DNA from 2 places in the Janthinobacterium svalbardense genome. Region 1 is predicted to be linked to the other one. Evidence: riboswitches for the same ligand, from Rfam matches in the RefSeq annotation. Region 1 holds a riboswitch; the other holds the start of a gene.
The links. A riboswitch is a leader RNA that binds a small molecule or an ion and turns the genes downstream of it on or off. The one in region 1 is predicted to bind thiamine pyrophosphate.
Positions count from the first base shown of each region.

Region 1 (5,068 bases):
TGTTCGCCATCATTTCCTCGGCCGCCTACGGTTTCGTGTTTTTCGAGTCGCGCCTGTACGGCGACATGGCCTTGCAACTGCTGTTCATCAGCGTCTCGTTCTGGGGCTGGTACCAGTGGCTGCATCCGGCCAGCGGAGGCAAGACCCTGCCCGTGACGCGCCTCGATGGTCGCGGCTGGCTGGCCTGCGCCGCGGGCTGGCTGATCGGTTTCCTGCTGATTGCCTGGCTGCTGACGACGACGGACACGGACGTGCCGCATGCGGATGGTTTCCTCACGGCAGGTAGCCTGGTGGGGCAATTCCTGTTGTCGCGCAAGAAACTGGAAAACTGGATTGCCTGGATCGTCGTCGACGTGCTGTATGTCTGGCTGTACCTGCACAAGGGCCTGACCCTGACGGCCGTGCTGTATGGCTTCTTCGTCGTGATGGCCATCATCGGCTTGCTGGCGTGGAAAAAGTCGGCACCGGCCGCGCCCGATGCGATGGTCCTCAAGTGATGGCGCCTTGCGTGCGCGTGGCGATCCTGGGCGCGGAATCGTCGGGCAAGTCGACCCTGGCGGCCGCCCTGGCAGAGTGCTACGGCACCGTCTGGGTGCCGGAATACTTGCGCGAATTCGTGGCAACGCAGGGCAGGGTGCCCGTCGCGGCCGACCAGTATGGTATTGCGCGTACGCAAGTCGAACGCGAAGCGGCAGCCGCCGCGCAGGCGCGTCACTTCCTGTTTTGCGACACGACGCCCTTGATGACGGTGGTCTACAGCCGCCATTATTTTGATGGTGCGGACGCGCAGCTGGCGGCGCTGGCCGATGCCACGCAGTACGATGTGACGTTGGTGACGGCGCCCGACAGCCCGTGGGTGGCCGACGGCTTGCAGCGCGAGTCGGAAGCCGTGCGCCAGTTGATCTACCGCTACCTGCTCGACGAGCTCGACGCGCGCGGCATCGTCTACCACGTGCTGCGCGACAACCTGGAGGCGCGCCTGGAACAGGCGGCGCCTTTGCTGCTGCAGGCGCTCGCTGCAGCGCCTGCCATTTCCCTCAATTAAAAGTCAAACTGCGCCGACACCTTGAACGTGCGGCTGGCGCCCGGATACAGATAACCATCCGATTCCGGCGTCACGTCGCGCCAGTAGAACTTGTCGGCCACGTTGTTGACGGCGGCGCGCAGCACGGCTGTCTTGCCGGCGATGCGCGTGGCCCAGGCGGCGCCCAGGTTGAACACGTGGTATGACGGCACGAAAGTGGTGTTGTTGTACTCAAACGCTTTCTTGCTGGCATATTCCCAGCTGCCATTCACGCTCAAGCCCGCCACCTGTTGCACGGCATAATCCGCATGCACGGCAGCCTTGAACGCGGGCACGTTGGGTACGCGCTTGCCGTCGAGCGACGCTTCGCCTGTGTTCGATTGCTGGCTGTTCAGGGCCGTCAGCGAGACGCCCAGGTTCAGGTCGCGGGTCGCCTTGCCTTGCGCGGATAATTCCAGGCCACGGTGCTGCGCCTGGCCTTCACGCACGAAGTAGCCGGCGGCGTTCTGGAATTCCAGGCCCTTGCGGATCTGGAACAGGCTGGCTGCCAGCATGAAGTCCGGCGTCACATCCATCTTCACGCCCAATTCGATCTGCTTCGAGCGGCTGGGTGTCAGCTCTTCGTTGGCATTCATCGCCTTGCGGTCGGCCGTGCCGCCATGTTCCATGCCCTGCGAGTAGGCCGCATACACGGAGACATTGTCGATCGGGGTGTAGACGAGCGATACGTTGGGCAGCAGGAAGTCATGCTTGGCGCGGATTTCCTTGTCGGCCTTCAAGACATACTGGTAGCCGTCGACATTGATATGGCGCAAGCCGCCATGCAGCTTCCAGTTTTGGGCCAGGCTGACGATGTCCTGCACGAAGACGGAGTTTTCCGTATCCTTGCGCACCAGGCGCACGGGGCCCGTGACGCCGGGCGACGTGCCGACGATCTGCGGCTGATAGATGTTGCTCACGCCCACCCAGTCGTACACGTACAGGCCGGCGCGGTCCTTGCGGCGGAAGGTCGAGACGCCGGCCGTGAAGTCATGGCGCAGGGCGCCGGTGGCGAACTTGCCCTGGATCATGGCTTGTGCGCTCAGGGGCTTTTTCGTCTCGCCCAGGCTGCGGTAGTCGTACACGTCATAGTCGCCATTGCCGCAGAAGCCAGGGTACAGGTCTTGCCCGCTGCAACCATACGGGAAGGCTGTGTAGTCATCGCGCTTGAACGAGTGCTGGTTGGCCGACAGGGTGGCGTGCCAGTCGTCATTGAAGGCGTACTGGAAGCGCAGGCCGATGTTGCTGGTGACGGTTTCCACGGGGCGTGTCCACGGCTGCCGGTTGAGCATGGCATCGGCGCTGATGCCGGTCGGCAAGGTGGTGTTATTCAGCAGCTGGAAGCCGGGCGCCGTCGCCTGCGCCTTGTCCTGGTAGTCGGCATCGAGCTGCAGCAGCGCTTGCGGCGAGATTTGCCAGTCGAAGGCGCCGGAAATGAACTTGCGGTTGCCATCCGCACCCTTGATGTAGGAGCGCAGGCGCTCGGCTGCCACGTTGACACGGTAGCCGAAGCGCGTGTCTTCCAGGCGGCCGCCCAGGTCGACGGCACCGTACAGGGTGCCTCGTTCGCGCGTTTCCACGGTGACGGTGCGCAGCGGCGTGTTCGTCGGGCGCTTGACGATGAAGTCGATCACGCCACCCGGTGCGGCCACGCCTGCCTGCAAGCCGGCCAGGCCCTTCAGCACTTCGATGCGTTCCTTGTTTTCCAGCGGAATTTGCGTGTCTCCGGGAATGGCCACGCCATCCTTGCGGTAGCTGGAATTGTTGTCGAGCTTGAAGCCGCGGATGGAAAATTGCTCCGCATAGCCGACGGCGTTGTAGGCGTCGTTGATGCTGGTGTCGAGCTTGACGGCATCGCTGAGATTGCGGATTTGCAAGTCCTGCATGTCTTTTTGCGAAATGACGGTGACGGACGCGGGCGTCTGCAGCAGCGGCGCGTCGGCAAAGCCGCCCACGGAAGCGCGCTTGGCGGCCGGTGCCTTGCTGGCCGTGACGACGACTTCAGCCATGCTTGGCGTGTCGGCCGGCGCTTCGGCGCTGTCATTCGCGGCCAGGGCGGGCGCGGCAAATGCGTGCAGGATGGCCAGGGTCAAAACGGAAATAGATAAATTCGGTGTGGACATAGATTGCTCGTGGTTCAAGCCGTGTCTGGGAAAGAGCACGGCAGGCTGCTTGTTCGGCTGGCGCCAACGCAGGAGCTATCAAAGGAGGGAGGTACTTTGCGCTTTCCTTCGCTGGCATTATCCAGATCAGGTACGAAGGGTATCTCTCACCCGGATGACTGCTCCAGGACCCCTAGCGAAATGACAGCTTAGCATGAAGCACGGCCAGCTGTCCCGCTGGCTGACCGTTTTACAACAGTGTGGTGCGCATCTACAAACTGAGTTCGAGCACCTTGCGGCTGACGGCAGGCGTCACTTCGCGCTGTTCGCCCAGCGCCGTCATGCCGTGCGCTTCCAGGGCGGCGACGACGGCGTCCACGCTGGCATGGTTCAGGCCGTAGTCGGCCAGGCGCGTCTTGACGCCCATGTGGCGGAAGAAGAATTCCGTGCGTGCGATGGCTGCCTCGATGCGGCCATCCTCGTCGCCGCCATCGAGGCCCCAGACGCGGGCCGCGTATTGCAGCAGCTTGGCGCGCTTGGCCTGCTTGCGCACGCGCAGCATGCTGGGCAGGATGATGGCCAGCGTTTGCGCATGGTCGAGCTCGTACAGGGCCGTCAATTCGTGGCCGATGGCGTGCGTGGACCAGTCCTGCGGCACGCCCACGCCGATCAGGCCGTTCAAGGCCAGGGTGGCACTCCACATCACGTTGGCGCGCACGTCATAGTCGTCCGGGTGCGACAGGGCTTTCGGGCCTTCCTCGATCAGGGTCAGCAGGATGCCTTCGGCGAAGCGGTCCTGCACTGACGCGTTCACGGGGGTGGTCAGATACTGTTCCATCACATGCGCAAACGCATCGACGACGCCATTGCCCACCTGGCGCAGCGGCAAGGTGAACGTTTTCGACGGGTCCAGTACGGAGAACTTCGGATACACCTTGCGGCTCATGAACGAGCGCTTTTCCTGCGTGGCCTTGCGCGTGATCACGGCCGAGCCATTCATTTCGGAACCCGTGGCCGGCAACGTGAGCACTGTGCCGAAGGGCAGGGCGGCCTCGACGATCTTGCCGCCTTTCGCCAGGATGTCCCACGCCTCGCCCTCGTGCAGGGCGGCGGCGGCGATGAACTTGGTGCCATCGACCACGGAGCCGCCGCCGACGGCCAGCAGGAAATCGATGCGCTCGCTTTTTACGAGGGCCACGGCCTGCATCAGGGTTTCATAGCTGGGATTGGGTTCGATGCCGGCAAATTCCAGCACCGTGTGGCCGGCCAGCGCCGCCCTGACTTCATCGTAGACGCCGTTGCGCTTGATGCTGCCGCCGCCGTAGGTCATCAGGACCCGCGCCTGCGGCGGGATCAGGCCGGCGATGGCGGCGATCTGGCCCTGGCCGAAGAGGATTTGCGTTGGATTGTAAAAGTCGAAATTGAACATGGGGCTCCCGCTGCCGAGGTTTAGGCTGTTGCTGAGCCATGATTATGGCCGAACGGGTGGAAACGTGTCGTGGACGCTTGAGCTTTTCGCCCGCACGGTGGAGAATGCAGCCGATGTCACCACCACGCGAAAAGGAATGCGCATGACCACCGTCTCACTGGAAGAATCGGGTTTGCCGGCCACGGCACTCGACATGCATCGCGCCATCGGCGCCACCATCGCCGCGCTGCACGCGCTGGACTTGAACAGCCAGCGTTTCGAGGCGTGCACGGACCCGGAATTGCGCCGCGTGCTCGCGCATGCGGGCGACACCAGCCGCAAGGAAGCGGCCATGCTGCTCGAATGGATGCGCCGCCGCGACGCGCGCCTGGATACGGCCATGAAGGAAGCGCTGTTCAAGGCGGGGCCGATTGTTGCTCAGTATCACTATGACGAGAAAATAGTGTAACTATTGGTTTGTTGCTGTGGCGTACC
Region 1 is NZ_CP023422.1:4,637,340-4,642,407, reverse strand. Features, by position in the region: gene pnuC (nicotinamide riboside transporter PnuC) at 1-497, shown strand, start outside; gene CNX70_RS20545 (AAA family ATPase) at 497-1,045, shown strand; gene CNX70_RS20540 (TonB-dependent siderophore receptor) at 1,042-3,186, opposite strand; TPP riboswitch at 3,273-3,370, opposite strand; gene CNX70_RS20535 (iron-containing alcohol dehydrogenase) at 3,437-4,594, opposite strand; gene CNX70_RS20530 (ferritin family protein) at 4,737-5,042, shown strand.

Region 2 (5,068 bases), 2.8 Mb from region 1:
GTACAGCTCGGCGCCGTTCTTGATGAATTCGATGGCTTTCACCTCCATGCCCTGCTGGAGCGCCTTGTCTTCCGCGATGCCCATGCCGGCCGCGTATTCGCGCACTTCCTGCGTGATCTTCATCGAGCAGAAATGCGGGCCGCACATGGAGCAGAAATGCGCCACCTTGGCCGAATCCTTGGGCAGGGTTTCGTCGTGGAATTCGCGCGCCTTGTCCGGGTCCAGGCCGATGTTGAACTGGTCGTCCCAGCGGAATTCGAAGCGGGCCTTCGACAGGGCGTTGTCGCGGATTTGCGCGCCCGGATGGCCTTTCGCCAGGTCGGCCGCGTGCGCCGCAATCTTGTAGGTGATGATGCCGTCCTTCACATCCGCCTTGTTGGGCAGGCCCAGGTGTTCCTTCGGCGTCACGTAGCACAGCATGGCCGTGCCATACCAGCCAATCATGGCCGCGCCGATGCCCGAGGTGATGTGGTCATAGCCGGGTGCGATGTCCGTGGTCAGCGGTCCCAGCGTGTAGAACGGCGCCTCACCGCACTGCTCCAGCTGCAAGTCCATGTTTTCCTTGATGAGCTGCATGGGCACATGGCCGGGGCCTTCGATCATCACCTGTACATCGTGCTTCCAGGCAACTTGCGTCAGCTCGCCCAGGGTTTTCAGTTCGCCCAGCTGCGCTTCGTCGTTGGCGTCGTAGATGGAACCGGGGCGCAAGCCGTCGCCCAGCGAAAACGAGACGTCATACGCCTTCATGATGTCGCAGATGTCTTCGAAATGCGTGTACAGGAACGATTCCTGGTGATGCGCCAGGCACCATTTCGCCATGATGGAGCCGCCGCGCGAGACGATGCCCGTCAGGCGCTTGGCCGTCATCGGCACGTAGCGCAGCAGCACGCCCGCGTGGATGGTGAAGTAGTCAACGCCCTGCTCCGCCTGCTCGATGAGGGTATCGCGGAAAATTTCCCACGTCAGATCTTCGGCCTTGCCATTCACCTTTTCCAGCGCCTGGTAGATGGGCACGGTACCGATGGGCACGGGGCTGTTGCGCACGATCCATTCGCGCGTTTCGTGGATATGTTTTCCCGTCGACAAGTCCATCACGTTATCGCCGCCCCAGCGGATGGCCCAGGTCATCTTTTCCACTTCCTCGCCGATGGAAGACGTGACGGCCGAATTGCCGATGTTGGCATTGATTTTCACCAGGAAATTGCGGCCGATGATCATCGGTTCCACTTCCGGGTGGTTGATGTTGGCGGGAATGATGGCGCGGCCGCGGGCGATTTCCTCGCGCACGAATTCCGGCGTGATCTCGGCCGGGATGCTGGCGCCAAACGACTGGCCCGGATGCTGGCGGCCCATCAGGTCGGCCAGGCGCTCGCCCATGGGACCGGAGGCTTGCAGTTCGCGCAAATACTCCTGGCGGCGCATGTTTTCGCGGATGGCGACGAACTCCATTTCCGGCGTGATGATGCCTTGGCGCGCATAGTGCATTTGCGTCACGTTCTTGCCGGCAATGGCGCGGCGCGGCTTGCGGTGCAAGTTAAAACGCAGCTCGGCCAGTTTCGGGTCCGCCAGGCGGGCGATGCCGTAGTCGGAGGTGGGGCCGGGCAATTCTTCCGTGTCGGCCCGCTCCATGATCCACGGCAGGCGCGGCGTGTCGAGGCCCGAGCGGATGTCGATCTGCACGTCCGGGTCCGTGTAGGGGCCGGAGGTGTCGTACACGTAGATCGGTGGATTCTTTTCGCCGCCGAACGACGCTTCCGTGTCGGACTGGCTGATTCTGCGCATGGGCACGCGGATGTCGGGGCGGCTGCCTTCGACATAGATCTTGCGCGAATTGGGCAGCGGCGCGATGGCGGCTTCGTCGACCGTGGCGGTGGCGGAGAGGAATTTCGGGTTGGCGTTCATTTTGGCTCCTTGGCTAGACTTGTTTTAAGCCTGGAGCCAGCTAAGGAGGTTCGGAATTGCGCACGCGGAAAGGCGGGGTGCGTTCATCCTAAAGCTTCCCTTCGCTGGCATTATCCAGATCAGGTTCGGAGGGTATTTCTCACCCGCGCTTGCACTGTGTTTCCACAGCGAAAGGCAGGACCCCTAGCGTTTGCCGCCTTGCGGCAGCGAGCCAATTATACGCGGTTCACGCCGCGTGGCCAGATGATTTCTTGCTTTGTCGTCTTGGTGCTTCGGCCTTACTTCTTCTTGCCCCAGCGCCAGGCAGTCGGTTCGCCCTTCAGCTGGCAGATAAAAATGAGCGCGGCAACGATGGCCACTTCATACACGATGTAGCCGACCAGCATGGTTTGCGGCGGGAACAGGAAGGCGCCGCAGGCGAACAGCGCCAGCGCGGCCAGGAACACCAGCCAGCCTTGCCAGGTGATGGGCAAGCCCCAGCCCCAGCCATAGGTCTTGGCGGGAAACCAGTAGGAGGGAGATTTGTCAGCCATGATGCTTTCCTTGAGGAGATGGATAGCAGCAAGTATAAATCAGGCGCTGCGATGGCGCTCCGTGACATCGAGGCCGATGCCGCGGTAGCCGATGAAGCGGCTGCCATTGTCGAACATCGGTTCGCCGCTGACCTGCAGATACTGCGTGCTGCCGTCGAGGTTGGCGCGGCTGTAGATGAAGTCGAGGAACGGTTCGCGCGCGGCTATTTTTGCGTCGAGCAAGGCGCGTTCAGCCGCGTTCCAGCGCTGCGGCTCTTCCTCGCTGCCGATGCCCAGCATTTCAGCCACGGGACCGGAAAAGCGCGTCAGGTTGCCCTGCGCATCCTGTTCCCAGTACCAGTCGGACGACAGTTCCGTGAAGCGCTGGAAGCGCGCTTCGCTTTCGCGCAGCTCCGCCGTGCGTTCTTCCACCATCTGTTCCAGCGACTTGTTGTATTCGGCCAGCTTCTGGTACAGCAAACGCACTTCCAGCATGTTGTGGATGCGTGTTTTGACTTCCACCAGGTCGAAAGGCTTGCTGACGAAGTCCTTGGCGCCAGCCTGCAGCGCGCGCAGCTTGTGGCCGGGCTGGGCCGTGATCACCAGCACCGGCAGATAGCTGCCCGCCTCGATGTCGCGCAAGCCTTCCATGACTTCGAAGCCATCCATTTCCGGCATCTGCAAGTCGAGCAGGATCAGGTCATAGCGGTGCTGCTGGTGCAGCGCGTGCACGGCTTGCGGGTCCATGGTGGAGGTGATGCGCGTATAGCCGGCGTTGCGCAGCACCTGTTCCAGCAGCATGACGTTGGCCTCCTGGTCATCGACGATGAGGATGCTGGCGTTCAGGATCTCGGTGGCTTGAAGCATGGCGGTATTCCTAAAATTAAATGCTGAATTAGCGTACTGTGTGAGTGTCGTCGGCCAGGCCGTGCGCGGCCGCATGGTGCAGGGCCACGTCGAGCGCATCCATGAATTCGACGACCTTGATGGGCTTGGTCAGGTAACGGAAGAAACCCGCTTCCAGGCCTTTCTCGATGTCGCGCGGCACGGCGTTGGCGGACAGGGCCATGACGGGAATATGGCTGGTGAGGGGATCATCATGCAAGATATTCAGGGCGCCATAGCCGCTGATGCCGGGCAGGTTGATATCCATCAAGATCACGTCCGGCTGGTAGGTGCGCGCCAGGTCGATGCCCAGGTGCGCATCGATGGCCGTCAGCAGTTTCAAGTCGCTGCGGCGGGCGATCAATTGCTCCACCAGCGCCAGGTTGGCGGGATTGTCTTCCACGTACAGCAAGGTGCGCTGGCTTTCCTGGTCTTCCTGCACCACCGGCAAGGCGACGCCCTGTTCCAGGTGCAGTTCGGGCGCGCGCGAGGCCTTGAATTCCACCCAGAAGGTGGTGCCCACGCCGACCGTGCTGTCGACGCCGATGGTGCCACCCATCAGTTCGACCAGCTGCTTGGTGACGACCAGGCCGATGCCCGTGCCCTCTTCCGTGCTGCTTTCCTGGCCCAGGCGGTTGAAGGGCTGGAACAACTGACTCATCTGTTCGGCATTCAGGCCGGCGCCGCTGTCGGTGACGCTGGCGCGCACGCGGTCGGCATGGCGGCTGCACTCGACCTTCACGCTGCCGCCGCTCTGGTTGTACTTGATGGCGTTCGACAGCAGGTTGATCATCACCTGTTTCACGCGCGTGCGGTCGGCATGCACATAAAAGGACTTGCCGCAGCGGGGAAAATGCATGCTGATGCCGCGTTTTTCCGCCTGCGGCGCGATCATCGCCTGGCAATCCTGCAACACGTCGAGCAAGGACATTGCCTCTTCCGACATGGTGACCTTGCCCGACTCGATCATGGCCAGGTCGAGGATTTCATTGATCAAACGCAAGAGATACCAGCCACCCTTGAGGATCTGGTCGATCGAGCGCTGCTGCGGCAAGCTCGGTGCCGGCGTCTCGGACGCCATCAGCTGGGCAAAGCCCAGCACGGCGTTCAAGGGCGTGCGCAATTCATGGCTCATGCTCGACAGAAACTCGGACTTGGCCAGGTTCGCTTTTTCCGCCGCCTGGCGGGCCTTTTCCATTTCGATATTCGTGTCTTGCAAGGCTTGCTCGAACTGCTTGCGTTCCGTCACGTCGCGGGCGGCGGCAAACACGCCCTGCAACTTGCGGTCGCGGTCGTGGAAGGTCGAGGCGTTGTAGGAAACAAACGTCTGCTTGCCGTCGCGCGCCAGGGCCGTCAGCTCGTAATTGGTCACCTTTCCTTCGCGCAACACGCGTGCGATGGCTTCCTCGGCCCGTTCAGGTTCCGTAAAGTAATTCTTGCATGGCGCACCGATCAATTCGTCGCGCGTGCAGCCGGTCAGCGCTTCCATCTGCTGGTTGACGTCGCTGATGATGCCGCGCGGGTCCGTCGTCATCAAGGCATCGATATTCGATTCGATCAGCGAGCGCGTGTAAAACTGCTGGTCGCGCAAGCGCTGGTCCAGCAAGGCCTGTTCCGCCTCGACCTGCTTGCGGGCCGTGTTGTCGGTGCCGATCAGCAAGTAACCGATGACCTTGCTCTGCATGTCGCGCAGGGCCGTCACGGAGACGATGGCGGGGAAGCGGCTGCCATCCTTGCGAATGTAGGTCAGCTCATAGATGTCTTCGATG
Region 2 is NZ_CP023422.1:1,165,702-1,170,769, reverse strand. Features, by position in the region: gene thiC (phosphomethylpyrimidine synthase ThiC) at 1-1,902, opposite strand, end outside; TPP riboswitch at 1,982-2,097, opposite strand; gene CNX70_RS05135 (hypothetical protein) at 2,181-2,435, opposite strand; gene CNX70_RS05130 (response regulator) at 2,475-3,281, opposite strand; gene CNX70_RS05125 (PAS domain-containing hybrid sensor histidine kinase/response regulator) at 3,310-5,068, opposite strand, start outside.
Region 2: it holds a riboswitch for thiamine pyrophosphate, as region 1 does, so the genes downstream of both, thiC (phosphomethylpyrimidine synthase ThiC) here and CNX70_RS20540 (TonB-dependent siderophore receptor) in region 1, are expected to answer to the same signal.